Regions from separate parts of the Streptomyces roseoviridis genome, predicted to be linked through region 1. Evidence: riboswitches for the same ligand, from Rfam matches in the RefSeq annotation. Region 1 holds a riboswitch; each other region holds the start of a gene.
What was found. A riboswitch is a leader RNA that binds a small molecule or an ion and turns the genes downstream of it on or off. The one in region 1 is predicted to bind glycine.
Positions count from the first base shown of each region.

Region 2: another riboswitch for glycine. It lies ahead of gcvT (glycine cleavage system aminomethyltransferase GcvT); the one in region 1 lies ahead of gcvP (aminomethyl-transferring glycine dehydrogenase).
Region 3: another riboswitch for glycine. It lies ahead of ABD954_RS16525 (hypothetical protein); the one in region 1 lies ahead of gcvP (aminomethyl-transferring glycine dehydrogenase).

Region 1 covers NZ_BAAAWU010000001.1:6,421,351-6,431,147, reverse strand. Annotated here, with positions in the region: gene ABD954_RS29080 (PhzF family phenazine biosynthesis protein) at 1-78, shown strand, start outside; gene ABD954_RS29075 (CPBP family intramembrane glutamic endopeptidase) at 142-933, opposite strand; gene ABD954_RS29070 (glutamate-cysteine ligase family protein) at 1,025-2,542, opposite strand; gene ABD954_RS29065 (hypothetical protein) at 3,030-3,641, shown strand; gene ABD954_RS29060 (DUF5999 family protein) at 3,942-4,148, shown strand; gene gcvP (aminomethyl-transferring glycine dehydrogenase) at 4,253-7,138, opposite strand; glycine riboswitch at 7,316-7,414, opposite strand; gene ABD954_RS29050 (PRC-barrel domain-containing protein) at 7,528-7,902, shown strand; gene ABD954_RS29045 (DNA polymerase IV) at 7,950-9,374, opposite strand; gene ABD954_RS29040 (MerR family transcriptional regulator) at 9,458-9,797, opposite strand, start outside.
Region 2 covers NZ_BAAAWU010000001.1:2,183,747-2,193,543, reverse strand. Annotated here, with positions in the region: gene ABD954_RS09785 (serine hydroxymethyltransferase) at 1-446, opposite strand, end outside; gene gcvH (glycine cleavage system protein GcvH) at 471-848, opposite strand; gene gcvT (glycine cleavage system aminomethyltransferase GcvT) at 968-2,092, opposite strand; glycine riboswitch at 2,252-2,366, opposite strand; gene ABD954_RS09770 (AAA family ATPase) at 2,518-3,204, shown strand; gene ABD954_RS09765 (enhanced serine sensitivity protein SseB) at 3,306-4,073, shown strand; gene ABD954_RS09760 (enhanced serine sensitivity protein SseB C-terminal domain-containing protein) at 4,165-4,956, shown strand; gene ABD954_RS09755 (ABC transporter substrate-binding protein) at 5,190-6,860, shown strand; gene ABD954_RS09750 (ABC transporter permease) at 6,960-7,955, shown strand; gene ABD954_RS09745 (ABC transporter permease) at 7,955-8,917, shown strand; gene ABD954_RS09740 (ABC transporter ATP-binding protein) at 8,922-9,797, shown strand, end outside.
Region 3 covers NZ_BAAAWU010000001.1:3,640,540-3,650,336, forward strand. Annotated here, with positions in the region: gene ABD954_RS16505 (helix-turn-helix domain-containing protein) at 1-454, shown strand, start outside; partial or broken gene ABD954_RS16510 (DUF397 domain-containing protein) at 429-527, shown strand; gene ABD954_RS16515 (hypothetical protein) at 1,220-1,693, shown strand; gene ABD954_RS16520 (glycosyltransferase) at 2,353-3,579, opposite strand; gene ABD954_RS16525 (hypothetical protein) at 3,871-4,104, opposite strand; glycine riboswitch at 4,305-4,386, opposite strand; gene ABD954_RS16530 (MarR family winged helix-turn-helix transcriptional regulator) at 4,357-4,743, shown strand; partial or broken gene ABD954_RS16535 (MDR family MFS transporter) at 5,015-6,538, shown strand; gene ABD954_RS16540 (TetR/AcrR family transcriptional regulator) at 6,670-7,461, opposite strand; gene ABD954_RS16545 (MFS transporter) at 7,498-9,048, opposite strand; partial or broken gene ABD954_RS16550 (ArnT family glycosyltransferase) at 9,135-9,797, opposite strand, start outside.

The DNA of each region.
Region 1 (9,797 bases):
CGCACCCGGCTGCGGGGCGAGCGCACCCACCTCAACGGCCACGCCGTGACCGTCATCGACGGCGAGCTGCGCGCCTGACGGCACCGCCACACGACGAAGGGGCGTACGGCCGATGCCGCACGCCCCTTCCGCTTCCCCCGTTCACGGGGTGGGCAGCCACCCCACCTTCCCGGCCAGCAGCCCGTATCCGACGAAGGCCACGATGTCGAGCAGCGCGTGCGCGACCACCAGCGGTCCCACCCGCCCCCAGCGCCGGTACAGCCACACGAACACCACGCCCATGACCACGTTGCCGACGAAACCGCCGATCCCCTGGTAGAGGTGGTACGAGCCGCGCAGCACCGCGCTCGCCACGAGCGAGGCCGTCGCCGACCAGCCGAGCCCGTCGAGCCTGCGCAGCAGATAACCGACGACGATCACCTCCTCCACGACGGAGTTCTGGATCGCCGAGAGGATCAGGACCGGATACTTCCACCACACGTCCGGCAGCGACTCGGGCACCACCGTGAGGTTGAACCCGGCCGCGCGCACCGCCAGATAGAAGGCGAGGCCCGCGCTGCCGATCCCGGCCGCCACCAGCGCCCCGCGCCCGAGGTCCGGCCACGGCCGGGTCCGGTCGAAGCCGATCGCCCGCAGTCCGCGCACCCCGGCGCCCTCGCGCAGCAGCAGATGGGCGACCAGGGCGACCGGCACCAGCGCGGTCGCGATGCCGAAGAGCTGCCAGGCCAGGTCGAGCCAGGGCCGCCCGGGCGCGTACGAGCCGTTGAGCGTGGCCGCCTGCTCCTTCAGCGCACCCGGCCGGGTCAGCGCGCCGATGAAGCTGATGAGCGAGGACACCGCGCTCGCGCCGAGCGACAGCGCGAGCACCAGCAGCGTCTCGGAGCGCAGGATCCGGCGCGGCGGCCCGTCCGGCGGCAGGGAAGCGTCCCTCACTCGATGCTCCGACACCACACCTGTCTCCCATTCCCCATCGCTTGCCGGGTACGGGAACCCTACCCACGGCGCCGGCGCCTCCGCGCCGCGCCTAGGAGACCGGCGGCCCCTCCCCGATGCCCACCGGCCAGGTGTGCACCGGCTCGCCCGTGTGCATCAGCTCGCGGTAGCGGCGGGTGGTGGCCGCCAGGGCCTCGGGGCGGTCGAGTCCGGACTCCAGGGCCCCGTGGAAGGTGTCGGCCTGCCAGGAGGCGCCGTTCACCCGCCGCCGGCAGCGCTCCTCGATCACCCCGAGGTAGAAGTCACGGTCGGCCCGCTCGACGTGCCAGGCGTCGAGACCGGCCGCCGCCAGCGGGAGCAGTTCGTCCAGGACGAGCTTGACCGCGGGGACGGTCGCGACGCCGCCGGAGCGTCCGGGGCGGGGCCAGCGCAGCTCGGCGTCGATGCCGTGGCGGCACGCGGTGTCGAAGTTGTGGTCGGCGTCCTCGAAGGCCATCCGCTTCCAGACGGGCCGGGACTCCTCGGCGAGCGCCCGCACGAGTCCGTAGTAGAAGGCGGCGTTGGCGATGACGTCGGTGACCGTCGGCCCGGCCGGAAGCACCCGGTTCTCCACCCTGAGGTGCGGGACGCCGTCGACCCAGCCGTACACCGGGCGGTTCCAGCGGTAGACGGTGCCGTTGTGCAGGACCAGCTCGTGCAGGTGGGGCACCCCGCCCTCGTCCAGGACCCGCAGCGGGTCCTCGTCCTCGCAGATCGGCAGGAGGGCGGGGAAGTAGCGCAGGTTCTCCTCGAACAGGTCGTAGACCGAGTCCACCCAGCGCTCCCCGAACCAGGTGCGCGGCCGCACCCCCTGGGCCTGGAGCTCGGGCGGCCGGGTGTCGGTGGCCTGGAGGAAGAGGGGCGGCCGGGACTCGCGCCACAGTTCCCGTCCGAAGAGGAAGGGCGCGTTGGCGCCGACGGCGATCTGCACGCCGGCGATCGCCTGCGCCGCGTTCCACACCGCGGCGAAGCGGGGCGGGGTGACCTGGAGGTGCAGCTGCACCGATGTGCAGGCGGCCTCGGGCACGATCGAGGCGGAGGTGCAGTGCAGCCGCTCGACGCCGTGGATGTCGAGGGTGAAGTCCTCCCCGCGGACGGCGAGGATCTGGTCGTTGAGGAGGGTGTAGCGGTCGGCGGCGGAGAGGTTGGAGAGGACCGCGTCGTCCTGGGTGAGGGTCGGCAGTATTCCGATCATCACGACTCCGGCGCCGACTTCCCGGGCCTTGCGGTCGGCATATCCGAGGCCGGTACGGAGTTCCTCCGCGAGCCGGTCGAATACATGGCCGCCGAGCCGGTGCGGGGCGATGTTCACTTCCAGGTTGAACATTCCGAGTTCCGTCTGGAAATCGGGACTGGCGATACGGTCGAGCACCGGTGCGTTCAGCATCCGGGGCCGGCCGTCCTCGCCCGCGAGATTGAGTTCGATCTCCAGGCCCATGAGATTGCGGGGCCGGTCGAACCGCTTGTCCGCGAGCAGCCGCGCGAGGGCGGCGAGGCATTGCTGGAGTTTCCTGCGGTAGCGCTGCCGGTCGGACGGGCCGAACCCGTCGGCCACGACCTTCTCCCCCATCGAAGCGTCCCTCCCGAGTGGGCAGCCGCCACGACGGCCGCGAGCGTCACGGACGATGATGCCCCGGCGCGCTGATCCATAACGCCCTGCGGGACGTATGTGTTGGGCGTTACTCTGGTGTGGGTTCTCCACCGGCAGTACCCCCGGGCAAGGGGCAATGGACATATACCAAAGTCATATTGTCCTGTGAGTGGAGGTCGGGTTTCGGCCGACCGGCCCGGCGGGGAAGGCGCAGGCAGACGTTCCGCCGGAGGCCGGCATTCCACCGAATCACCCGGGGAATACGACCGAATGACGCCTTGTCAGGAATATCGGCGCGCTCTAGCGGAAACACTGTGTGAACACGTGTCGTATAAACTCCGCGCACGAGGCAGAGTGTTGGCGCCCGGCCATGGGACCCGTGGCCCCCCTCTCTGACCCCGTCGCTGACAGCGCCGTCGTACCTGCCCACGCTTCACCGTGTCTCCTGAGTGAGAGGCGACCCACCATGCTCCGACCCTCCCCGGCCCCCGCGTCGGCCCTCCGCAGTGTCCTCGCGGCCCTCGGATCGCCCACGGCGGTCCGCGAGCCCCGAACGCCGGCCCTGCGGGCCGCACAGGGACCGCTGAGCCCCGAACTGCCCCTGCCCGTCCACCTCCTGGGAGCCCCCGGCGTCACCGGAGCCGCCGGTGGGACAGCGCAGCAGCCGCCCAGGACCAGGCTGGCCGGCTGGCGCTTCCTCATCAGGAACGGGGACCGGGCGATCGCCGCCGCCGACACCATGCTCACCCCCGACGGCTGGTCCTTCTCCCACTTCTTCGAGGGGCCCTACGTCACGGCCACCGAGCGGGCCCTGATCCAGGCCGAGGCTCTCGTCACGCCGTACCAGCCGCGGCTGCTGTCCGTGCCGCAGCTGTACATGCTGACGCTGTGGCTGCACGCCGACACCGAGGCGGACGGGGCGAGCACCGCACCGGATCCGGAGGACCTCCTGGTGCCCCTCGCCCCCGCGCCGCCCGGCATCGCCGCCAACCGCCCCTACCGGGTCGCCGACCTCCTGCCCGTCATCGGAATGCGTCTCGCGCCGCCGCCCCTCCTCGGGTCAGCGGCGCCCGCCTGATCCACCGCACGCACCCGCGCCCCGGGACCCCCGGTCCCGGGGCGCACTGCTGTCCGAGGACGCTCCCGTTCGGACTAGCCCACTGGGACCATCCCGAACCCCCCGAAGAGGGGGGGCGGTTGACCTGAACCGCCCCTGCGGGTGATGCGTCTTCCCCGGAGAGGACGAGCTGCCGCGAAATCCCTGCGGAACGCCGTCCTTGGGGCAAGACTGGGACCGGAACCGAACCGACCTACGGGGGCGGCCATGCCAACGAAGAGCCGCAGGACATCCACTTCGACGCAGCGAAAGAACCCACCCATGTGCCAGCACCAGCCTGCCTGTCCCACCGCCGACTCCGCCGACCGGGAGGCCGCCCGGCTCGTGGCGCACCACCCGGAACAGGGATGGAGCCTGCTGTGCAACGGGGTCCTGATCTTCGAGGACACCGGTGAGCTGCTGCCGGACGGGCGGATCATCGCCCCGCACCGCCCGCTGACGGCGGCCCGGGTGACGACGGCGGCCTGACGGAGCCGTCGCACGAAGGCCGAGGGCCGGCCCGGAGAAGACTCCGGACCGGCCCTCGGTCCGTGCGCGGTGCCGGTGCGCCGTCAGACGGCGCACCCCGTGTGTCAGTTGTCGTACTCGTCCAGCGGCGGGCAGGAGCAGACCAGGTTGCGGTCGCCGAAGGCACCGTCGATCCGGCGGACCGGCGGCCAGTACTTGTCCGCGGCCGAGACACCGGCCGGGAAGACGGCCTCGTCACGGGTGTACGCGTGGTTCCACTCGCCGCCCAGCGCGGCCGCGGTGTGCGGGGCGTTGCGCAGCGGGTTGTCCTCGGCCGGCCACTCGCCGGAGCCGACCTTCTCGATCTCCGCGCGGATCGCGATCATCGTGTCGCAGAAGCGGTCGAGCTCGGTCAGGTCCTCGGACTCGGTGGGCTCGATCATCAGCGTGCCGGCCACCGGGAAGGACATCGTCGGCGCGTGGAAGCCGTAGTCGATCAGCCGCTTGGCGATGTCGTCGACGCTGACGCCGGTCGCCTTGGAGATCGGACGCAGGTCGACGATGCACTCGTGGGCGACCAGGCCGGCCGGGCCCGTGTACAGCACCGGGTAGTGCGGCTCCAGGCGCTTGGCGATGTAGTTGGCCGCGAGGACGGCGACCTGGGTGGCGCGCTTGAGGCCCTCGCCGCCCATCAGGCGCACGTACGACCAGGAGATCGGCAGGATGCCGGCGGAGCCCCACGGGGCGGCCGAGATCGGGCCGACGCCGGTCTCCGGGCCCGCGGCGGGCTGGAGCGGGTGGTTCGGCAGGTACGGGGCGAGGTGGGCGCGCACCGCGACCGGGCCGACGCCGGGGCCGCCGCCGCCGTGCGGGATGCAGAAGGTCTTGTGCAGGTTCAGGTGGGAGACGTCGCCGCCGAAGTGGCCCGGCTTGGCGAGGCCGACCAGGGCGTTGAGGTTGGCGCCGTCGACGTACACCTGGCCGCCGGCCTCGTGCACCAGGCCGCAGATCTCGGAGACGTGCTCCTCGAACACACCGTGCGTGGACGGGTAGGTGATCATCAGCACCGACAGCTCGTCGCGGTACTGCTCGATCTTGGCCCGCAGGTCCTCGACGTCGACCTCGCCGTCGTCGGCGGTCTTGACGACGACGACCTTCATGCCGGCCATCACGGCCGAGGCGGCGTTGGTGCCGTGCGCGGAGGACGGGATGAGGCAGACGGTGCGCTGGGTGTCGCCGTTGGCGCGGTGGTACGCGCGGACGGCGAGCAGACCGGCGAGCTCGCCCTGGGAGCCGGCGTTCGGCTGGAGGGAGACCTTGTCGTAGCCGGTGACCTCGGCGAGGCGCTCCTCGAGCTCGGTGATGAGGGTGAGGTAGCCCTGCGCCTGCTCCACCGGGGCGAAGGGGTGCATCTGACCGAACTCCGGCCAGGTCACCGACTCCATCTCGGTGGTCGCGTTCAGCTTCATGGTGCAGGAGCCGAGCGGGATCATGCCGCGGTCGAGCGCGTAGTCGCGGTCGGCCAGCTTGCGCAGGTAGCGCAGCATCGAGGTCTCGGAGCGGTGCGCGTGGAAGACCGGGTGGGTCAGGTACGCGTCGGTGCGCAGCGCGTCGGCGGGCAGCGCGTCCTCGGTGGCGGCGTCGAGGGTGTCGATGTCGGCGGTGACGCCGAAGGCGGTCCAGAGGGCGGCGATGTTGGCGCGGGTGGTCGTCTCGTCGCAGGACATCGACACGTGGTCGGCGTCGACGCGGTAGAGGTTCACCCCGCCCTCGCGGGCGGCGGCGACGACCGCGTCGGCGCGGCCCGGGACCCGGGCGGTGAGGGTGTCGAAGAAGGCGCCCTGGGTGAGCTCCACGCCCCCGGCGCGCAGACCGGCGGCCAGGATCGCGGCGTAGCGGTGGGTGCGGCGGGCGATCTGCTTCAGGCCGTCGGGGCCGTGGTAGACGGCGTACATGCCGGCCATGACGGCGAGGAGGACCTGGGCCGTACAGATGTTGCTGGTGGCCTTCTCGCGGCGGATGTGCTGCTCGCGGGTCTGCAGGGCCAGGCGGTAGGCCTTGTTGCCGTCGGCGTCGACGGAGACGCCGACCAGGCGGCCGGGCAGGGAGCGGGCGTGCTTGTCCTGGACGGCCATGTAGCCGGCGTGCGGGCCGCCGAAGCCCATGGGGACGCCGAAGCGCTGGGTGGTGCCGACCGCGATGTCCGCGCCGAGCGAGCCGGGCGAGGCCAGCAGGGTGAGCGCGAGCAGGTCGGCGGCGACGGTGACGATCGCGCCGAGCTCGTGGGCCTGGTCGATGACCGGCTTGATGTCGCGGATCGCACCCGAGGCACCCGGGTACTGGATCAGCACGCCGAAGACGCCGCGCTCGGCGACCTCGGCCGGGATGCCGGCGGACAGGTCGGCGACGACGACCTCGACACCGGTCGGCTCGGCACGGGTCTCGATGACGGCGATGGTCTGCGGCAGGGCGTCGGCGTCGACGAGGAACACGCCGTTCTTGACCTTGCCGACGCGGCGGGAGAGCGCCATGGCCTCGGCGGCCGCGGTGCCCTCGTCGAGGAGGGAGGCGCCGGAGGTGGGCAGGCCGGTCAGGTCGGCGACCACGGTCTGGAAGTTGAGCAGCGCCTCCAGGCGGCCCTGGGAGATCTCCGGCTGGTACGGCGTGTAGGCGGTGTACCAGGCCGGGTTCTCCATCACGTTGCGGAGGATCACCGGCGGGGTGAACGTGCCGTAGTAGCCGAGGCCGATCATCGGCGCGAGGACCTGGTTGCGGTCGGCGAGGGCGCGCAGCTCGGCCAGCACCTCGGCCTCGGTGCGGGCGGCCGGCAGGCCCAGGGCCTCGGCGTTCTTGATGACGTCCGGCACGGCCGCGGCCGTGAGCTCGTCCAGAGAGCCGTAACCGACCTGGGCGAGCATCTTGGCCCGCGCCTCGGCGTCGGGTCCGATGTGCCGCTGCTCGAAGGGGATGCCCTGCTCGAGCTCGGAGAGCGGGGTGCGGTTGGCGGTCATGTGCGGGGGCCTCCTGGTCGTCACGACCTGCGAGGGGCACCACGGCGCGGGTGCCCGGACGGCCTCCCCCTCTGTCATCCAAACCTGAGAGCTTCACCGGCCCGCCTCGCGGAGGACCGGCTTTCACCGTCGGTGAGAGCGGATGCCGTCGACGCCCGCCCTGCTTTCCAGAGTGACCTCGTCCGCGCGGTACAGGGGCCTGAGAGATTCCGGGGAGGATTTGCTCCTTCGGCGCCTCCGGAAGCTTTCTCCGGAGGACTCTCCCGCGCGGGGTCGACAGCCACAGCCAGCCTACCAGCGCCGTTCCTCCTCCCTTCGCTCAAGTGGCCGACATCCCAGATGTGCACTTTCGTAGGGGTGTAGAGCAGTTGCGACCTGTTGGAGGGACCGTGCAGACCGATATCGATCCGCGCAGCCTGATCGGCCGCAAGGCGTTCGACCGGGACGGACACAAGATCGGCACCGTGGACGAGGTGTACCTCGACGACGCCACGGGAGTCCCCGAATGGGCCGCCGTCCGCACCGGCCTGTTCAGCCGGGACGCCTTCGTCCCCCTGGAGCCGAGCGAACTGGTGGGTGACGCCCTCCACATCCCCTACGAGCGGGCCCTGATCAAGGACGCCCCCGACTTCGGCGTCGGCCGCCACCTCTCCCCGGAACAGGAACTCCAGCTCTACCGCCACTACAACCTCACGCTGCCGCCCGCGCCCCCGGACGCCCCGGACCGCGACTTCGGCCGTCTGGCGGGCCAGGAGGAGGTCTGAAGGCCACCTGAGCGCCAGGGTGCCGGCCCGCGGACCGGGCCGCCGGGTCAGGCCGCCGCGCCCGTCGCGCCGCCGGGGACGAGCGGCAGCGGATCGCAGGGCTCCAGGTCCGGCTCGTCGACCGGGAAGGTGCGTACGCGGCCGGGCGGCGAGCCCGGTTCCTCGAAGCGGACGGTGACCCGCCCCACCCCGCTGCCCTGCACCCAGCCGTGCCCGTACACGGCGTGCCGCACGTCGTGCCCCGGCGCCCAGCGCCGCTCGGCGGTCTCCGTGGCCGTCGCGGGCGCGGCCGGCACCGGGTCGGAGGGGGCCGCTTCCTCCGGTCCGTCCTCCCGCGCCCCCGCCACCGCGACCACGGGGCCGGTGCCGGCCGCGGCCCCCGCCCCGGCCGCCGCTTCCGCCTCGGCCTGCGCGAACAGGTCCTCCTGCGTGTAGTCGGCCAGTCCGCTCACCCCCACCCCCAGCAAGCGCACCCCACCCGTCGTGTCCACCAGGTCGAGCAGCCGCGCCGCCGCCTCCTTCACCACCACCGGGTCGTCCGTCGGCCCCCGCAGCGTCTCGGACCTGGTCAGCGTCGAGAAGTCGTACCGCCGCACCTTCAGGACGATCGTCCGCCCCGAGTGCCCCGAACCCCGCAGCCGCGCCACGCACCGCTCCGCCAGCCGCTCCACCTCCAGGCGGATCCGCAGCCGGTCGTGCAGGTCCACGTCGAAGGTGTCCTCCACGGAGACCGACTTGGCGTCCCGCTCGGCCACCACGGGCCGGTCGTCGTGCCCGAGGGCCATCCGGTACAGGGAGCCGCCGTGCGCCCGCCCCAGGAGCCGTACGAGCTCGTCCTCGCCCGCCTCCACCACCTCGGCGACCGTCGTGATCCCGGCCCGCCGCAGGTGCTCGCCCGTGGCCGGCCCCACCCCGGGGATGATCCGCACCGAACGCGGCCCGAGCAGCTCCCGCTCCGTCCCGGGCTCGATCAGCACCAGCCCGTCCGGCTTGGCCTCCTCCGAGGCGATCTTCGCGAGCATCTTGGACCCGGCGAGCCCCACCGACCCGGTCAGGCCGGTCGTGGCCAGGATGTCCCGGCGCAGCCGCTCGCCCGCCACGCGCGCGCTCTCCCGGTCGTCGGCCACGCCGCCGGCCTCCAGGTCGACGAAGGCCTCGTCGAGGCTGAGCGGCTCGACCAGCGGCGACAGCCGCCCGAGCAGCTCCATGACCTGCCCGCTGATCGCCCGGTAGAACGCGAAGCGGGGCACCAGATACGCCGCGTTCGGCGCGAGCCTGCGGGCCTGGGCCATCGGCATCGCCGAGTGCACCCCGAAGCGCCGTGCCTCGTACGAGGCCGTGGCGACCACACCGCGCGGCCCGAGCCCGCCCACGACCACGGGCTTTCCGCGCAGGCTCGGCTTCGACGCCTGCTCGGCTGCGGCGAAGAAGGCATCCATGTCGAGATGCAGGATCGTGGGCGCGGCTCTCACGGTTCCGATGCTGCCCTACGCCACTGACAATCGGCCCGCACACCCGTGCGAGCCGCTGGGTTCGAAAGAGGGAGACCCGAAGGTCAGACGGCCCGGTCCCGGCGCCGGCGCGCCAGCTCGTCGGCCGGATTGTGCCCGATCAGCGTCTCGCCGGTGTCCACGCGCTCGCCGTGCAGCTGCGAGAGCGCCGACTCGACGTCCCGCCACACCACGCCGACGGCGATGCCGAAGACGCCCTGGCCGCCCTGGAGCAGGTCGACGACCTCGTCCGGCGAGGAGCACTCGTAGACGGTCGCCCCGTCGCTCATCAGCGTCATGCGCTCCAGATCGCGAAAGCCCCGGGCCCGCAGGTGCTGCACCGCCGCCCGGATGTTCTGCAGCGCCACCCCGGTGTCGAGGAACCGCTTGACGATCTTGAGGACG
Region 2 (9,797 bases), 4.2 Mb from region 1:
TCGTCCACGTGGTAGGCGACCACGTTGAACTGCTTGCCGGAGAAGTTCAGGCGCATGCCGTGGGTGAGGTGGCCGCCGTGGGCCAGGTCCAGGCCGAGGATCGTGTCGCCCGGCTGGGCGATCGCGAAGAGGGCGGCCTGGTTGGCGGAGGCGCCGGAGTGGGGCTGCACGTTGGCGTACTCGGCGCCGAACAGGTCCTTGATCCGGTCGATCGCGATCTGCTCGGCCACGTCGACGTGCTCGCAGCCGCCGTAGTAGCGGCGGCCCGGGTAGCCCTCGGCGTACTTGTTGGTGAGGACCGAGCCCTGGGCCTCCATGACCGCGACCGGAGCGAAGTTCTCCGAGGCGATCATCTCGAGGGTGGACTGCTGGCGGCGGAGCTCGGCGTCGACGGCGGCGGCGACGTCCGGGTCCAGCTCGTGGAGAGGGGTGTTCAGAAGCGACATGTTTCGATCCCTGGGGGGTCTCGGTTAGCCGGCGGTGAAGGCGGTGTACTCGTCGGCGGAGAGCAGGTCCTCCGGCTCGGCCTCGATGCGCACCTTGAACAGCCAGCCGCCCTCGAACGGGGCGGAGTTCACCAGCGAGGGGTCGTCGACGACGTCCTGGTTGGCCGCGACGACCTCACCGGTCACCGGGGCGTACAGGTCGCTGACGGACTTCGTGGACTCCAGCTCGCCACAGGACTCGCCCGCGGTGACGGTCTCACCGACCTCGGGAAGCTGCACGAAGACGACGTCGCCGAGCGCGTTCGCCGCGTGCTCGGTGATGCCGATCGTGGCGACGCCGTCCTCGACGGCCGACAGCCACTCGTGCTCCTTGCTGTAACGAAGCTGCTGGGGGTTGCTCATGACCTGATTCTCCTGGATCGGGGGAGTGCTGATGAACGTGGGTCTTGCGAGGTGAGATGCAGAATGAGACGAATCGATGAGGGATACGTCACTTCTGGCAGATCCCTGTCAGTCGCCTGTCACTTCTGACGCTTGTAGAACGGCAGCGCCACGACCTCGTACGGCTCGTGCGTGCCCCGGATGTCGACGCCGACGCCCTCGGTGCCGGGCGCGGCGAAGGCGGCGTCCACGTAGGCCATGGCGATCGGCTTGCCCAGGGTCGGGGACGGCGCGCCGGAGGTGATCTCGCCGATGACCTCGCCGTTCGCGACCACCGACATGCCGGCGCGCGGGACCCGGCGGCCCTCGGCGACCAGGCCGACCAGCTTGCGCGGCGGAGCGGTCTCGGCGCGCTCGGCGGCCTTCTCGAGCGCCTCGCGGCCGACGAAGCGGCCCTCGTTGGTGGTCTTCTCGAACTTCACCACCCGGCCCAGGCCCGCGTCGAACGGGGTGAGCGCGGTGGTCAGCTCGTGACCGTACAGCGGCATGCCCGCCTCCAGGCGGAGCGTGTCACGGCAGGACAGGCCGCACGGGATCAGGCCGACGCCGGCGCCCGCCTCGGTCAGCGCCCGCCACACGCCCTCGGCGTGTTCCGGCTTCAGGAACAGCTCGAAGCCGTCCTCGCCGGTGTAGCCGGTGCGGGCGATCAGCGCCGGTACGCCCGCGACGGTGCCCGGCAGGCCCGCGTAGTACTTCAGACCGTCCAGGTCGGCGTCGGTGAGGGACTTCAGGATGCCGGGGGACTCCGGGCCCTGGACGGCGATCAGGGCGTACGCGTCGCGGTCGTCGCGGACCTCGGCGTCGAAGCCCCGCGAGCGCTCGGTGAGGGCGTCGAGGACCACCTGGGCGTTGGAGGCGTTGGCGACGACCATGTACTCCGTCTCGCCGAGGCGGTAGACGATCAGGTCGTCGAGGATGCCGCCGTCCTCCTGGCAGATCATCGTGTAGCGGGCGCGGCCGTTGCCGACGGTGGAGATGTTGCCGACCAGGGCGTAGTCCAGGAGGTCCACGGCCTGCGGGCCGGTGACGGTGATCTCACCCATGTGGGAGAGGTCGAAGAGGCCCGCGCGGGTCCGTACGGCGTTGTGCTCGTCGCGCTCGCTGCCGTAGCGCAGCGGCATGTCCCAGCCGGCGAAGTCGGTCATGGTCGCGCCCAGTGAGCGATGCAGCGCATCGAGGGCAGTCAGGCGGGGGGCAGTGCTCATGGGGTGGCTCCCGGGTCCCAGGGCGTGCAGGGCACGACGTGCATGACGGTGAGGACGATCCTCCCCATCTGTCATGGAACCTGAGAGGTTCACCGAGGGCATCCTCGGCTTGCACCTTGGGTGGGGCCGCGACAGGTGCGGCCCGCTTTTCAGATCTGCCTCATCCACGCGGTACGGGGCCTGAGAGATTCAAGGGAGGTTCTTGCTCCTTCGGCGCCCGGGGACGTCCGGCGCGACTGCGCCTGGCGGCCCGGGACTCTCCCGCGCGGATTCGAGCGGCCGGTATGCGGTTGTGCGCGCTCGTGCGAGCGCGTGGCGCGCTCATCATTGCACGGCGGGTCCGCCGGGCAAATCGCTTGTGTCCCATTACCGTTTCTTTACACTTCGTGGGCAGGGTCCCGGCAGGCCCGACAGGGGGAGCAGAGATGACCATCCAGCGCACCGGCGCCTACGCGGCGAGTCCCGGCATACCCGTCCAGCGGGCGGCCGCCCGCGCCCGCGCCCGCGACCGGGTCAGAAGCCGGCGCCGCGCCCGGATCCTGCGCGACCTGCGCGAGCGCGGCGGCCGCAGCCCCCGCGTGCTGACCTTCGCCGCCGGCGACGTCGTCGTGGTCTCCGGACTGCCCGGCGCCGGGAAGTCCACCCTCATGGACCGCGCCGCCGCCGGCCGCGCCATCGACTCGCAGCACACCCGCGAGCGCTGGGAGGCCCGGCTGCCCGGCTTCCTGCCGTACGCCCTGTGGCGCCCCCTGGCCCGCCTCGCCCACTACGCGGGCCTGCGCCGCGCCCTGCGCTCGGGCGCCGGGGTGATCGTCCACGACTGCGGCACCCAGTCCTGGGTGCGCGGCTGGCTCGCCCGGGAGGCCCGCAGGCGCGGCGCCGCCCTGCACCTGGTCCTGCTCGACGTCGACCCCGACACCGCCCGCGCCGGCCAGCGCTCCCGCGGCCGCGGCGTCTCCGGCTACGCCTTCGCCCGGCACCGCCGCGCCGTCGGCCGCCTGGTGCGCACCGCCGAGAGCGGCGCCCTGCCGCCCGGCTGCGCCTCGGTCACCCTGCTCGACCGGGACGCCGCCGACGCCCTGCGCCGGATCGGATTCCGCGACGTGGCGTGAACCACTCCCGCCCCCCGGGCGTCCTATTCGGTCACAGGGGCGGCGAGCCGCCGTTAAGGTGCTGAACCGCAGGCAGGTGCCGGAAGGGGACGACGAGAACCGTGGACGTGACGTGGCCGGGCAATGAGCTCGAGGAAGTGCTGGCCGCCTCGCTGGGCAACCCCGCCGCCGGCGGCAGGCTGGTCGAGGTCCTCGGCCGCAGCGCCGTCTGGGTGCCGCTGCCCAACGGCGGCGGACCCGACAGCCCCGACCTCGACCTGCCCACCATGGAGATCGACGGCTCCGCCTACGTGCCCGTCTTCAGCTCCCACGAGCAGTTCCTCGCCTGCGTCGGCGAGCACATGTCCTTCACCGTCGCCCCCGCCCGCGACTTCGCCCGCGGCCTGCCCCCGCAGCTCGGCATCGCCGTGAACCCCGGCGGCACCGTCGGCGTCCCGCTGCCCCCGGCCGCCGTCGCCGAGCTCTGCCGCGTCGGCCGCACCCCCCATGGGGGCGCCTCCCGTGACGGAGGCTACGGGGCAGGGCCCGCCTCCGGCGGCCGCGTCCGCCTCTTCGAACCCGACTGGCAGGACGACCCGGTCGACTTCCTCGCCGCCGCCTCCGCCGAGTTCGAGGCCCTCGGCACCGTCGCCACGGCCCGCCGCGCCCTCGCCAGCGTCGAGGGCACCGAACCCGCCCTCTTCGTCGGCGTCCAGCTGACCCACCCCGACGCCGACCCCGCCACCCCGCTGGACGCCCTCGGCCGCGCCCTCGGCCGGATCGAGGTCGCCTGGCCGGTCAACCTCATCCTGCTCGACGTGGCCCAGGACCCGGTCGCCGACTGGATGCTGGAGAAGGTACGGCCCTTCTTCCAGCGCGCCGCCGTGTGACGGTCCCCCTGTTTAAGCTGAACTGATTCAGAACCGAGAGCAACGAGCAACCGGGCCGTACGGCCGTACGAAAAGAGGGGCGGGACCCAGGGTGAGCGCGTCAGGCACCGCTGCGACCGGACAGGTCGAGCACATGCTGCGCCAGGTGGCACCCGGACGCCACGACGCCTACGAGCAGCTGCTGCACGCCCTCGCCGGCTCCGAGGTCTGGATGCTGCTCTGGCAGGGCGCCCCCGGATCCCCCGACGCCCAGTACGGGAACATGGAGGTCGACGGCTACGGCTACGCCCCCTGCGTCACCTCCGCCCAGGAGCTCGCCGCCTCCGGCTGGAACCGCGCCCACGAGCTCGTCCCGGGCCTGGAGATCGCCCGCGCCCTCTACCCCGACCGCTGGGGCATCTGGCTGAACCCGCACGCCCCCGGCGGCGGCGTCGGCATCCCCTGGGCCGACCTGCGCCGCATCGCCACCGGCCTGGACCGCATGCCGGCGGGACCCCTGCGGCTGTCCGAGCCCGCCCTGGAGATCCCGCAGTTCTACGCCCTGCTCACCCAGAACGCGCACCGCACCTCCGCCGTGCGCTCGCTGCGCCGCGCCTGGGTGCAGCCCGCGCTCGGCTCCCCGTACCTCGCCATCGGCCTCGACCTGTACGACTCCGCCCCCGCCTCCGTCGAGGCGGTCCGCGCGATGATGCACCAGACCGTCGCCGCCGTCCCCGACGGCCTGCCCGTCTGCACGGTGACCATGTCCGACACGTACGACCCGGTCGCGATGTGGCTGGCCGCCCACGCCCGCCCGTTCTACGACCGCGAGGCGCACGCCGCCCCGCAGGCCGCCCCGTCTCACCAGCCGGGATACGGCTACCCGCCCGCGCAGCACCGCTGACACCGCGGCGTCACCCGCGGACGCCGTGCGGAAACACGGCCGAAATCCCCTGCCAAGCTGAGGTTTTGCCTCCGCTTTCCGCCGGGCGCGCTGCGATGTCCCGCATCGGACCGTTTTGGTAACTGTCCGGGTCTCAGGTTGGTATCACCGCTATGCGGACTGTTCTCTGCCGCGTCACTCGCCAGTAGCGTTCGGCCGGTCAAGACCACACATGGCGACCCAGGGGTGGACCCATGCGAATATTCAAGTCCCGGGCGGCCCGGGCTTTGACGGCGGCCCTCACGGTCGGCCTCATCGCCACCGGCTGCGCGAGCGAGCGGGGCAAGGACGGGGACAAGGGCGGGGCGAAGGACACCTTCGTCTTCGGCGCCCCCGGCGACCCGGCCTCCCTCGACCCGTCCCTCGCGGCCGACGGCGAGACCTTCCGGGTCACCCGTCAGGCCTTCGAAGCACTGCTCGAGCACGAGTCGGGAGGCAGCAAGCTCGTCGGCGGTCTCGCCGAGACCTGGTCGAGCAACCCCCAGGGCACGGTCTGGACGTTCAACCTGCGCAAGGGCGTGAAGTTCCACGACGGCGAGGCGTTCAACGCCGCCGCGGTCTGCGCGAACTACGACCACTGGTTCAACTGGAAGGGCACCTACCAGTCCAGCGCGATCTCCACCTACTGGCAGGACATCATGGGTGGCTTCGCGAAGAACGAGGACAAGGAAGCCCCGCCGCCGAACTACAAGTCCTGCACGGCCAAGGACGAGAACACGGCGGTCATCGAGGTCCTCAAGCCCTCCGCCAACCTGCCCGGCGGCTTCTCCCTCCAGGCCCTCGCGATCCACTCGCCGAAGGCGATCAAGGAGTACGAGAAGCAGGCGGCGTCCGCCAAGGGCGACGCCATCACGTACCCCAAGTACAGCCAGGAGGCCGGCACGGTCGCCGGCACCGGCCCGTACAAGATCGCGAAGTGGAACAAGGGCAACAAGGAAGTCTCCCTCACCCGCTTCGACGACTACTGGGGCGAGAAGGCCAAGGTGAAGAACCTGGTCATCCGCACCATCGACACCGAGGACGCCCGCCGTCAGGCGCTGCAGGCCGGTGACATCGACGGCTACGACCTGGTCGCGCCCGCCGACATCAAGACCCTCGAGGCCGCCGGCTTCAAGGTCCCGACCCGTGACGTCTTCAACCTGCTCTACCTCGGTATGACGCAGACGAAGAACCCGGCGCTGCAGAAGCCGGCCGTCCGCCAGGCCATCGCGCACGCCGTCGACCGCGAGAACATCGTCAAGACCCAGCTGCCCGAGGGCGGCAAGGTCGCGACCCAGTTCATGCCCGACACGGTCGCCGGCTACTCCGAGAACGTGAAGAAGTACCCCTTCGACACGGCCAAGGCCAAGCAGCTCCTCGCCTCCGCCGGTGCGAGCAACCTCTCCGTCGAGATGTGCTACCCGACCGAGGTCACCCGCCCGTACATGCCGGCGCCGCAGGACATCTTCGAGCTGATCAAGGCCGACCTGGAGAAGGCCGGCATCAAGGTCACCCCGAAGCCGCTGAAGTGGAACCCGGACTACCTGGACGCGGTCGAGGCCGGCTCCTGCGCCCTGCACATGCTCGGCTGGACCGGTGACTTCAACGACGGCTACAACTTCATCGGCACCTGGTTCGCCGAGCCCGACAAGCAGTGGGGCTTCAAGGACGACAAGGTCTTCACCGCGGTGAAGGCGGGCTCGCTCCAGGGCGACCCGACCAAGCGCACCGACCTGTACAAGGCCGCCAACGAGGCGATCATGGAGTACCTGCCGGGTCTCCCGCTGACCTCCTCGCCGCCCGCCATCGCGTTCGGCAAGAACGTCAACCCGCCGAAGGTCTCCCCGCTGACGCAGGAGAACTTCGCCGAGGCCTCCTTCAAGTAGCCGAAGGAACAACGCCAGAGGTCCGCCCGGCCACGGAGAACACGTGGCCGGGCGGACCCGCATCCGACTCTCGTACAACGCAAGAAAGGGGCACGCGGGGTGTTGCGACTCGTCGTACGACGACTTCTCCAGCTGATACCCACCCTGCTCGGCCTGTCGGTTCTGCTCTTCGTCTGGCTGAACCGACTGCCCGGCGGACCCGCCTCAGCGATCCTGGGCGAGCGGGCGACCGAAGCCGACGTGGCGCGCATCAACCGGGCGCTGGGACTCGACCAGCCGCTCTACGTCCAGTACGGACGCTTCCTCAAGCGGCTCTTCGAACTCGACCTCGGCACCTCCGTGCAGACCGGACAGCCGGTCTGGGACGAGTTCCTGCTGCGCTTCCCCGCCACGGTGGAACTCAGCCTCGCCGCCATGTTCATCGCCGTCGTCGTCGGCATCCCGCTCGGCTACCTCGCCGCCCGCAAGCGCGGCGGCTGGCTCGACGTGGCCTCCGTCTCCGGCTCGCTCGTCGGCATCTGCATCCCGGTCTTCTTCCTGGCCCAGCTGCTCAAGGGCGCCCTCGGCGGCGTCTTCGGCACCTACGGCCGCCAGTCCACCGGACTCGACGCCACCAGCGTGACCGGCTTCGCCGTCCTCGACGGCGTGCTCACCGGTGAGTTCGACGCCGCCTGGGACGCCCTCATGCACCTCGTGCTGCCCGGCATCGCGCTGGCCACCATCCCGCTCGCGGTCATCGTGCGCATGACCCGCGCCAGCGTCCTGGAGGTCCTCGGCGAGGACTACATCCGCACCGCCGAGTCCAAGGGCCTGGAGCGCCGGGTCGTCCGCGGCCGGCACATCCTGCGCAACGCGATGCTGCCCGTGGTCACCGCCGTCGGCCTGCTCACCGGAAGCCTGCTGTCCGGCGCCGTGCTCACCGAGTCCGTCTTCTCCTTCGGCGGCATCGGCTCCTTCATCCGTACCGCCATCGACGCCCGCGACTACCCCGTGCTCGTCGGCTTCATCATGTTCATCGCGATGGTGTACGTCCTGATCAACCTGCTGGTGGATCTCGCGTACAGCGTCATCGATCCGAGGGTGCGGGTGCACTGATGAGCCTGGTATCCACCAACACGTCCAAGATCGACCGGCTCGCGCAGCTCACGGCTAAGACCGAGACGGCGAGCGGCGCCAGCCTCTGGCGCGAGGCGATGCGCCGGCTGCGCGCCAGCAAGATGGCGATCATCGGCGCGGTGATCATCGCGGCCTTCGTCCTGGTCGCGATCATCGGCCCCTGGATCGCCCCGCACGCGCCGACCGCCCAGACGTGGCGCGGCGAAGTCTTCGCCAACCGGGGCGAGTTCGTCGGCGCGCGGGCCGAGAACTGGTTCGGCCTGGACCACCTCGGCCGCGACATGTTCTCCCGGATGCTGGTGGGCGCGCGCCAGACGCTGCTCGTCGGCGTCGTCTCCATGCTCATCGGCCTGCTCGTCGGTGCCCTGGTCGGCGCCGTGTCGGGCGCCGCCGCCACCCTCGGCGGCCCGATGGGACGACGCTTCGACAACGCGATCATGCGCGTCACCGACATCATGCTGGCGCTGCCCTCGCTGCTGCTCGCCGTGTCGATCGCCGCGGTCATGGGCCAGTCCCTCACCACCGTGATGATCGCCGTCGGCGTCGTGCAGATCCCGATCTTCGCCCGCCTGCTGCGCGGCTCGATGCTCGCCCAGGGCGGCAGCGACTACGTACTGGCCGCACGCTCCCTCGGCATCCGCAAGCGGCGCATCGTCCTCACCCAGATCCTGCCGAACTCGCTGAGCCCGGTGATCGTCCAGGCCACGCTCAGCCTCGCCACCGCCATCATCGAGGCCGCGGCGCTGTCCTACCTCGGCCTCGGCAACCCCGACCCGGCGGTCCCCGAGTGGGGCGTCATGCTCACCCAGGCTCAGCGCTTCTTCGACAACGAGCCCATGATGTCCGTGTATCCGGCGGTCGGCATCATCATCACCGCCCTCGGCTTCACCCTGCTCGGCGAGGCCATGCGCGAAGCGCTCGACCCGAAGCTGCGAGGTTGATGTCATGCCACTGCTCACCGTGGACGAACTCACCGTCACCTTCGGCGGCCGCGGCCGCAAGGACGTCCGGGCGGTCAACGGCGTCTCCTTCGGCGTCGACCGGGGCCAGGTCGTCGGCCTGGTCGGCGAGTCCGGCTGCGGCAAGTCCGTCACCTCGCTCGCCCTCATGGGTCTGCTCCCCACCAAGGGCGTCACCCTCGGCGGGCGGGCCGACTTCGACGGTACGGACCTGCTGAAGCTGAACCCGTCCAAGATGCGCGACCTGCGCGGACGCGACCTGGCGATGATCTTCCAGGACCCGCTGTCCTCGCTGAACCCGGTCATCCCCATCGGCGTCCAGGTCACCGAGATCCTCGAGCGCCACCGGGGCCTGAAGGGCGAGGCCGCCCGCAAGGAGGCCGCCCACCTGCTCGACCGGGTCGGCATCCCGGACCCGACCCGGCGCCTGAAGGAGTTCCCGCACCAGCTCTCCGGCGGCATGCGGCAGCGCGCCCTCATCGCCATGGCCGTGGCCTGCGCCCCGCGCCTGCTCATCGCCGACGAGCCGACCACCGCGCTCGACGTCACCATCCAGGCCCAGATCCTGGAGCTCCTGAAGGAACTCGTGGACCAGGAGGGCACCGCCCTGCTGATGATCACCCACGACCTGGGCGTCGTCGCCGGCCTGTGCGACGAGGTGAACGTCCTCTACGCCGGCAAGGTCGTCGAGTCCGCCGCCCGCCGCGAGCTGTTCGCCCACCCGACGCACCCGTACACCCACGGCCTGCTCGGCTCCATCCCCCGGCTCGACGCCCCGCGCGGCGAACCGCTCCACCCCATCCGCGGGTCCATCAACGACCAGATCGCCTGGGCCGACGGCTGCGCCTTCGCCCCGCGCTGC
Region 3 (9,797 bases), 2.8 Mb from region 1:
CGACGAAAGCTGTCTGCGGAACGTGGTCGGAGGCGCCGAGGTGATGCGGGACCAGTGTGCGCACCTACTGGACGTGGGTCGGTATTCCAACATCCGCATCCAAGTCGCGCCGGCCGGGCCGACCGAACTCATCCGTCCCAAAACGTCGTTGTCGTTGATCACCCTGCCAGACGGCACGGACTGGCTCTACGCGGAATCGCTGACCAGCGGCCATTTCTACGATGATCCAGCCGCTCTTGCTCGTTATGGCCAGACCTATGATGTGCTCAGGGCGGACGCTCTGTCAGCCCAGGCGTCCGCGACCCTGATCAGCGAGGCGATGAAGGGGTTCGAGCAGTATGCAGAGGCACCAGCTCAGCGCGGCGATCTGGATCAAGAGCAGCTACAGCGACAGCGACGGCGGAAACTGCCTCGAAGTCGCCCCCGGGTTCCCCGGCCTCGTCCCCGTACGTGACAGCAAGGCCCCGGAGGGGCCTGCCGTCGTCTTCGAGCGGTCGGTGTGGGAGACGTTCGTCCACAGCCTGTGAACACTCCGCCCGTACACACCAGGGCGAGGACGGCGACCGCTCGCTACGACAATCCCCATCGCCGGGACGGCGCACCGGGATAGGAGACCGACCGCGCCGGCCAGCTAGGCGGCGCCGAGCCAGTGCCCCAGGCGCGGGGAACGCCGTACGCGGCGAGCAGCTCCACGACGAACGCGCGAACTTCTTCCTTCGGCGTGGTCGGGGTGCGGGTCTTGGGTGCTCGGGGTGTCCGTTGCGGGTGCGCTTCTGGATCGGCCGCCCTCTCTCCGAGTGTGGCCCCCTCCGCCGGCCCCTCAAGGGCGCTCCCTTCGGTCGCGTCGCTGCACGATTGCGCTTCGCTTCACCCTTGACCGCCCGGCTCCGGGGTCCTTTACACACTCGGAGGGCGGCCGGGGGGCGTGGCCACGCAAGGGGGCCGGGTATCGGCCGGGCGCCGCGGGCCAGTGGCACGTTGGTGGGTGGGGGCTCGGCTAGTGGCAGGGGAGAGGGAGGACCTTTCCCGCCGTGGGGGGGGTGCGCGGGCGTGGAGTCGGGTGGCTGGTTTGTTCGCGAGTTCCGACAGCAGGTGTCCACCACTTCGGCAGCCCCTGGGTCTCGCAGATTCGAACAGCCTAGGCTTGTCGACCCAGGCATTCCTGGCGAGAAGACGTGCGCCCTGATGCTCAGGGACCGGTCATAGAGGAAGAGTTGGCATGGCGGGGGAACTGTGGGGATCGATGTTCTCGCTCGCGGGTGTGGTGCTTGGCGGGGCGCTGACGGCGTTCACCCAGCGTGCCGCCCAGCGGTCGGCCGATGAGGCCGAGGAGAGGCGGCAGTCGGCTGCGACGGCCGATGCGCGCCGGGCCGAGCAGGTGCAGGCCATCCAGGAGTTTCTTGCCTGTGCTCAGCTGGCCGAGCGGGCCGCCTACGCTCGCCCGGAAGTTTGGGGTGCCGACGAGGACGGCTGGATGACCGGGGCGCAAGAGGTCATGACCAAGCTTTGGACGGCTGACCGCGCGGTCGCCCTGCTCTGTGACCCGGCCCTGGAGGCCCCCGCTCGTGCTTACGGACACGCGCTCAACCAGGCGGTCTGGCGCGAGATCGGGGATGTGCAGATCAACGAGCACCTGGAAGAGCACAAGAATGCCTTCATGATCGCCGCTCGGGCGAGCCTGGCGCGCACATGACCGATCGCCGCGAGCCGGTCACTAACTGAAGCTCGAGCGAGCCGAGTCGACCGCACTCGATCTTCGGTGCACAGGCATCCCTCGGGCCCAGACCCTGCCCGGGTCTCCCCGCCCTAGCGGTGCAAACTCCCTTGCCGAGACAGCCGAAGCGCATCTCCCGTCACAGGAGTCCTGCCCCGTCACATCACAGCCCGCGAGAGGGCAGTTTGCACCGACGGGCCGCCCCCGACCACCCTCCCCACCCACACACAGTGACCAGCGGGGCTTGAATCCCAGCCGACCGACTACCGCTCGCCGCCGAACCGACATTGGGCACCCCATTCCACGGCCGCGCACCCCCCACGAGGGGAGCGGCCTCCCCCACCCCCGCCACAAACCCGGCCCCCACCCACCAACGCGCCACCCGCCCACGGCGCCCGGCCGATACCCGGCCTGCCCGCGTGGCCACGCCCCCCGGCCGCCCTCCGAGTGTGAAAAGGACCCCGGAGCCGGCCGGTCAAGGGTGGAGCGAAGCGCAATCGCGCAGCGACGCGACCGAAGGGAGCGCCCTTGAGGGGTCGGTGGAGGGGGCCACACTCGGAGAGAGGGCGGCCGATCCAGAAGCCCACCAGCAACGCCCACCCCGACCACCCAAGACCCGCACCCCGGCCACCACCCCCCTACGCCCGCTCCCCGAACCCCTCCACCAGCAGCTTCGCCGTCCGCTCCGCCCCGTCCGTGCGCACCTTGCCCGCCGCCGCCCTCGCCGCCGCGCCGGTCTCCGGGGCCAGGGCCGTCGACAGGGCCGCGGCCAGCGACGCGTAGGTCGGCGCCGGGCCGTCGTGCGCCGCGCCGATGCCGAGTTCGGCCACCCGCGCCGCCCAGTACGGCTGGTCGACGATCTGCGGGACCAGCACCTGCGGCACTCCCGCCCGCGCCGCCGTCGTGGTCGTGCCCGCGCCGCCGTGGTGAATGACGGCGGCCACCCTCGGGAAGAGCCGCTGGTGGTTCGCCTCCCCGACCGCCATGCAGTCGTCCTGGTCGTCGATCAGGCCCAGGTCCGCCCAGCCCCGCGACACGAGGACCCGACGCCCGTGGGCGCGTACCGCCTCGATGGCCGCCCGGGCCGGTTCCGTCGAGCCCTGCATGCCCATGCTGCCGAAGCCCACGTACACCGGCGGCTCCCCGTCCTTCAGGAAGGCTTCCAGCTCCTCCGGCAGCGGCCGCTCGTCCGGCACGAACCACGCACCGGTCTGCGCCACGTCGAGGTCCGCCGGCTCCTGCCACGGACCGAGGAACGGGTCCGCCGCCAGCAACGGCCGCTCCCCCATGGCGTAATGACGGACGCTCGGCACCGGCGGCAGCCCGACCTTGGCCCGCAGCGCGGTGAGTCCCGCGCCGAAGACGGCGTTCACGCTGTCGACGTCCCGGTCCCACAGCACCCGGTTGTCCGTCACTCCCTCCGGCAGGGGGTGCCCCGGCAGCGGATACGGCGGGTGGTGCGGCGAGGGCAGCATCCCGGGGAAGAAGGTCACGTACGCATAGCGCAGGCCCCGCTGCTCGGCGGCCGTCCGCGCTCCCGTCACCGCCGGGAACAGACCGGTCGCCAGGAGGGCGTCCGCCCCCTCGGCGGCCTCGGCCACCGCCTCGTACTGCGCCTCGGCCAGCGCGGCCACCCGGTCGGCCATGTCCTCCGCCGAGTTCGGCCTCGGCCCTGCCGCCAGCGCGCGGATGGAAAGGCGCACCGGCACCATCTCGACCCCGACGCCGGCGAGGCGGTCGGCGAACTCCTGGTCCTCGGGCGCGACCAGGCGGACTCGCGCCCCCGACCGCCCGAGCACGACCGCCAGAGCGGCCAGCGGCTCGACGTCCCCACGGGACCCGTACGACGACAACACCACGCGCATGCGGTGGTTCCCCCTTCGGCTGGTTCCCTCGCCCGATTCGAGCGAAGGACGCCGATTGTGCGGCACCACCGGGGCCTTGCCGCAAGGCCCCCCGTGCGCTATACGTTGAGTACGGCGGGGAGCGCATACGGCTCCCGGCCTTTTCTTTTGCCCCCACTGCGCCGCCGCACCGCCGCACCGGCGCACCGGCGCGGCGAGGGTTGCGACAACGCGGAGAGGGCGGCCGGGCCCGAAGCCCCCGTGGAGCCTCCGGCCCGACCGCCCTCCTGAAGGCCGGTCGGTCGATAGTGGTCAGCCCAGCGCGAGCCAGGCCACGCCCGCGAGGACGGCGATCGCGACGACGATGCCGACGATCAGGCCCACGCGGGGGCCGGAGGAAGTCGCGGCGGCGGTCTGCTGCTGCCGCTGCGGGGTGCCCTCGTCGACGAAGGCGCGGAACATCTGGGTGCTGCCTGCGGGGTCGTAGGAGCCCTCGGGGGCCTGACCGCCGCCCTGGCCGTACGGTGCTTGGGGGTTGTGTGCCATGGGCCGGACCCTAGCGAAGTCGGGGTGGCGGCCCCAAGCCCCGCCCTCCGGCCCTGCCCCGGACCTGCACGCGCCCTCCCCCTCCGACCCGCTTTGCCGATTCTTTAGCACGCTTTGACCGATTTAGTTTGCCTGGAGCAACCATCCATCTCTATCGTTGCCCTAAGCAACAAGATGTCGGAGTGTGCGATGGAGACGGTCAACCGGAACCGGTACGAGGAGCTCGCCCGAGCGGTGAGCGCCTTCGGCGCCGTGAAGCGCGGGCTCTCCCGGGCCCTGCCCGCCCACTGCCAGGGCGGTGCGGCGGCCGTGCTCGCCCTGGTCAAACACCACGGCGACATGCGGACGAGCCGGCTCGCCGAGCTGATGGCCGTCGACATGTCGGTGTGCAGTCGCCACGTGGCGCACACCGTGGAGTACGGCTGGATCGAGCGACTGCCCGACCCGGACGACAAGCGATCCCGCATCCTGCGGCTCACTCCCGAGGGGTACGCGATGCTCGGCGAGCTCGACCGCCGGGTCACCGACGCCTTCTCCCGCCACCTCACGGAGTGGTCGGACGACGACGTCGCCCTGCTCACCGCACTGCTCGGCCGCCTCCGCGATTCCTTCGGGGACTGCCGGGCCCACCACGCCTGACACCCGTACCGCCTGACACCCGCACCGCCTGACACCCGCACCGCCTGACGACCACCGGCCTCACGCCAATTCCGCGTGACGCCCACCCCGCCTCACGCCTCTTGCGCGTGACGCCCACCCGGCGTGACGCCCACCCCGCCTCACGCCCGCTCCGCTCGACGCCCATCACGCTTGACCACGAAGGAAGTTCATGGCTACGACCTCGCCCGACGCCGGTGTGCGGGACGGCCTCACCCCTCACGGGAGCGCCGGCCCCGGCGCCGCCCCGCCGATGACGCACCGACAGATCATGGAGGCGCTGTCCGGGCTGCTGCTCGGCATGTTCGTCGCCATCCTGTCCTCGACGATCGTCTCGAACGCCCTCCCCCAGATCATCACCGACCTCGGCGGTGGTCAGTCCGCCTACACCTGGGTCGTCACCGCCGCCCTGCTGTCGATGACGGCGACCACCCCGCTCTGGGGCAAGCTGGCCGACCTCTTCTCCAAGAAGCTGCTCGTCCAGATAGCCCTGGTCATCTACGTCGCCGGCTCGGTGGTCGCCGGTCTCTCCCAGAACACCGGCATGCTCATCGCCTGCCGCGTCGTCCAGGGCATCGGCGTCGGCGGTCTGACCGCCCTCTCCCAGATCATCCTGGCCGCCATGATCGCCCCGCGTGAGCGCGGCCGGTACAGCGGCTACCTCGGCGCGGTCTTCGCCGTCGCCACCGTCGGCGGCCCGCTGCTCGGCGGCGTCATCACCGACACCGACTGGCTCGGCTGGCGCTGGTGCTTCTACGTCGGCGTGCCCTTCGCGATCATCGCGCTGCTCGTCCTCCAGAAGACCCTCAAGCTGCCCGTCGTGAAGCGCCAGGTCAAGGTCGACTGGGCCGGCGCCCTCTTCATCAGCGCCGCCGTCTCCCTGCTCCTCATCTGGGTCACCTTCGCGGGCGACAAGTACGACTGGCTGTCCTGGCAGACCGCCGTCATGGTGGGCGGTTCGATCGTCCTCGGCGCGGTCTTCGTCCTCGTCGAGTCGAAGGCGTCCGAGCCGATCATCCCGCTGCGGCTCTTCCGCAACCGCACGATCACCCTGGCCTCGCTGGCCTCGCTCTTCGTGGGCGTCGCGATGTTCGCCGGCACGGTCTTCTTCAGCCAGTACTTCCAGCTGGCCCGCGACGAGTCGCCGACGATGTCCGGCGTCCTCACCATCCCGATGATCGCCGGCCTGTTCGTCTCCTCGACGGTCTCCGGCATGATCATCACCAAGACCGGCCGCTGGAAGACCTGGCTGATCAGCGGCGGCGCCCTCGCCACCGGCGGCCTGGGCCTGCTCGGCACCATCCGTTACGACACGGAGTACTGGCACATCGCCGTCTTCATGGCGGTGCTCGGCCTCGGACTCGGCATGATGATGCAGAACCTGGTGCTCTGCACCCAGAACCAGGTCGCCCCCTCCGACCTCGGTGCCGCCTCCTCCGTCGTCACCTTCTTCCGCTCCCTGGGCGGTGCGATCGGCGTCTCGGCGCTCGGCGCGGTCATGGCCCACCGGGTCACCGACTACGTCAAGGAGGGCCTGGCCGAGCTCGGCCCGAAGGCCGCCGGGGCCGTGGGTCAGGGCGGCGGCGGCATCCCGGACATGGACAAGCTGCCGGCCCCGATCCGTACGGTCATGGAGAGTGCGTACGGGCACGGCGTCGGCGACGTCTTCCTCTACTCGGCGCCCTTCGCGCTGCTCGCCTTCGTGGTGACGCTCTTCATCAAGGAGGTCGCGCTGAAGAGCAGCTCGGCCCCCGAGGCACCCGCGGCGCCTGCGGAGAAGAACGAGAAGAGCGAGCAGAGCGAGAAGAGCGGGCAGAGCGCCTAGGAAGGACTCCCGGCCGCGCTTCGAGCGGAGGCGCGGCCGGGTCGGGTACGGAGCGGCGGGTCAGGGGACGGCTCGCCGCTCCGTCATTCAGCCGGGCGGTCGGAACGGCTCCGCTCGACCATGACCTCGATGCCGGCGATCAGGACCTCGAGCGCGTAGTCGAAGTCGCGGTCCCAGATGTCGCTGACGGTGCCGTGCGAGGCGCGCTCGTCGAGGATCTCCGCGATCGGTTCCAGCGCCTCCACGAACCGCGGGTCGTCGCGGAACGCTCTGATGGACTCCCCGTAGAAGTCGTCCTGCGACATCCCGGCCTCGTTCGCCCGGCGCTGGAACTGGGACTCGATGGTCCCGTAGCCGTAGACGAACTGGAAGACGGCCGACATCGCGCTGGGCTGGCGGTCGAGCGGCAGGCCGCTGGCCCGGACCGCCTCCTGGATCTTGGAGCCGACGGCGATCGCGTGCGGGCCGATGTTGAGGTACTGCCCCGCGCACGGCGACATCCACGGGTGGCGCACCAGCATCCGCCGGTAGGCCAGGGCGAGCACCTTGATCCGGTCGCGCCAGTCGCCGGCGGAGTCGACCTCGGCCAGGTCGATCTCGGCGTAGCAGGTGTCGATGGCGTACTCGATGATGTCGTCCTTGGTGTCCACGTACCAGTACAGGGACATCGCGGTGACGTTCAGCTCGGTCGCCAGCTTGCGCATGGAGAGCTTGGCCAGGCCCTCCTCGTCCAGCATCCGGATCGACGCCGCGACGATCCGGTCCCGGTCGAGCCCGGCCGGGCCGCCCCCGCTGCGGGCGGCCCGGCGGTCCCCGTTCTCCAGCCAGACGCTGGAACGCGCCGGGTTCCTGGCCCGATCCGCTGCCTTGACCATCGCGTTCCTTCCGTCCGTCAGTGGTTCGCGACCATGCTAGGCAGCTCCGGTCGGCTGATCGGACGGCTCGGCGGCCTTGCCTGCGGCATCGGCGCGTTCGGCTCGTTCGGCTCGTTCGGCGCGTTCGACGCGTTCGGCGCGCTTCAGCAGGGCCGCCGCGACCAGGCCGCCGGCGAGGACGGCGATCGCGCCCACGAGCTGGCTGGTCTGGAGCCCGGTGGCGAAGGCGTCGGAGATCGCCGCCCGCTCGGTGTCGTTTCCGGCCGCGGCGAGGGCGGCGGGCAGCGAGGTCGCGGTGACGGTGACGAGCGCGGCGAACCGGGCGTTGAGGACGGCACCGAGGACGGCGACGCCGAGACCGTTGCCGAACTCGGCGAGGGTGCCGTTGACGCCCGCGCCCACACCGGCCTTCTCCGGCGGGATCGCGCTCATGATGGCGTTGGCCATGGCCGGGTTGGAGACGGCGAGACCGGTGCCCATGAGCACCAGGCCGAGCAGCATGCCCCAGTAGGTGCCGTCGGTGCCGCCGCCGATCAGGGCGATCGAGCCGAGGCCGGCCGCCACCAGCGTCATGCCGACGGTGACGGTGAGCGGGGTGCCGAGCTTCATCACGATCCGCGGGCCGACCCCGGTGAGGTTGAGCGCCACGACGGTCAGCGCGAGCGGCGCCATCCGCAGACCCGCCTCCAGCGGCTCGTACCCGAGGACGAACTGGAGGTGCTGGGTGAGCAGGAACAGCGAGCCGCCCATGCCGAACATCACCAGGATGGCGCCGGCGACCGCGCCGACGAACTTCTGGTTGCGGAAGAAGTGCATGTCGAGCATCGGGTACGGGACGCGCAGCTCCCACGCGGCGAACGCGGCCAGGACGACGACGCCGATCGCGGCCGGGACCAGCACCTCGGCGGAGGTCCAGCCGTGCTCGGGGCCGGTGATGATCGCGTACACGGCGGCGGTCATGCCGATGGTGGACAGCAGGGCGCCGAGCAGGTCGGGGCGCTCTCCCTGCGGGTTCTTGGACTCGGGGACGAGCTTGAGGACGGCGACCAGGCCGATCAGCGCCACCGGGATGTTGATGAGGAAGATCATTCCCCACCAGAAGTGGTTGAGGATCGCGCCGCCGATCAGCGGGCCGGCGGCGAAGCCGAGCGAGCCGACGGTGGCCCAGAGCGCGATGGCCTTGACCCGCTCGGAGTCGTCGAAGATCTGCATGACGACGGCGAGGGTCGTGGTCATGAGCAGCGCGCCGCCGACGCCCATGCCCGCGCGGGCGGCGATCAGCTGCGCGCTGGACTCGGCGAGGCCGGCGGTGAGCGAGCCGATGCCGAACAGCGCGAGCCCGATCGCCAGCATCTTCTTGCGGCCGTAGCGGTCGGCGGCGTTGCCCGCGGTGAGCAGCAGTCCGGACTGGACGAGCGAGTAGGCGTTGATCATCCACTGGATGTCGCTGGTGGACGCGTGGAGTTCGGTGGTCAGCGAGGGGATGGCGACGCTGAGCACGGTGTTGTCGAGCAGCACGGTGAGCTGGGCGAGGCAGATGACGCCGAGGATCAGCCAGCGCTGCGGGTGGCCGCCGGTGGCTGTCATGGGCAACTCCTATACGGTGTACGAGAGCGGGACTCGTACACCGTACAGGAGCTCTCGTACGCCGTATAGCGACTTTTCGCGGCGGCCTACTGCGCGGCGGCCTTCCTGCTGGTCAGGTCGTAAAACGTGGTGCTGTCGAAGGTGACCTTCTCGAAGGTGTCCTCGACCCACGCCGCGATCGCGGAGCCGTTCCCGCCGGCGCCGAAGCCGCCGCCCGAGCCGCCGCCCGGGGCGATGAAGTAGTGGATCCGCCCCTCTGCCACGTACTGCTTGAACCGCGCCAGGGTCGGCGACGGGTCGCTGCCGTTGAAGCCGCCGATCGCCATGACCGGCTTCTGGGTGGCCAGCTGGTAACCGGCCGCGTTCTGGGCTCCGATGGCGGCGGCGACCCAGGTGTAGGAGTCGGCGTCCGCCAGCAGGGCCTGCCGGGCCTCGGCCCCGACGGGCGTGCCGTTGAGGAGACCGCCCAGGCCACGCCGCTCACCGGGAGCCATGGCACCGGGAGCCACGGCACCGGGAGCCATGGCACCGGGGGGCCGGCCTCCGCCCTGGCCCGCGGGGGACTGACCGCCTGCCGGGGGCCGACCAGCGGGGGCCTGACCGCCCGCCGGGGCCCGGCCGTCGGCCGGGGGCTGACCGGCCCGGCCGTCAGGAACGTCGTCCTGGCCGGGCGCGTACGCGACGAACATCCGGCCGGCGCCCGGGCCGCCGCGACCGCCCGGACCGACCGTGCCCGCCGGACCGGCCGT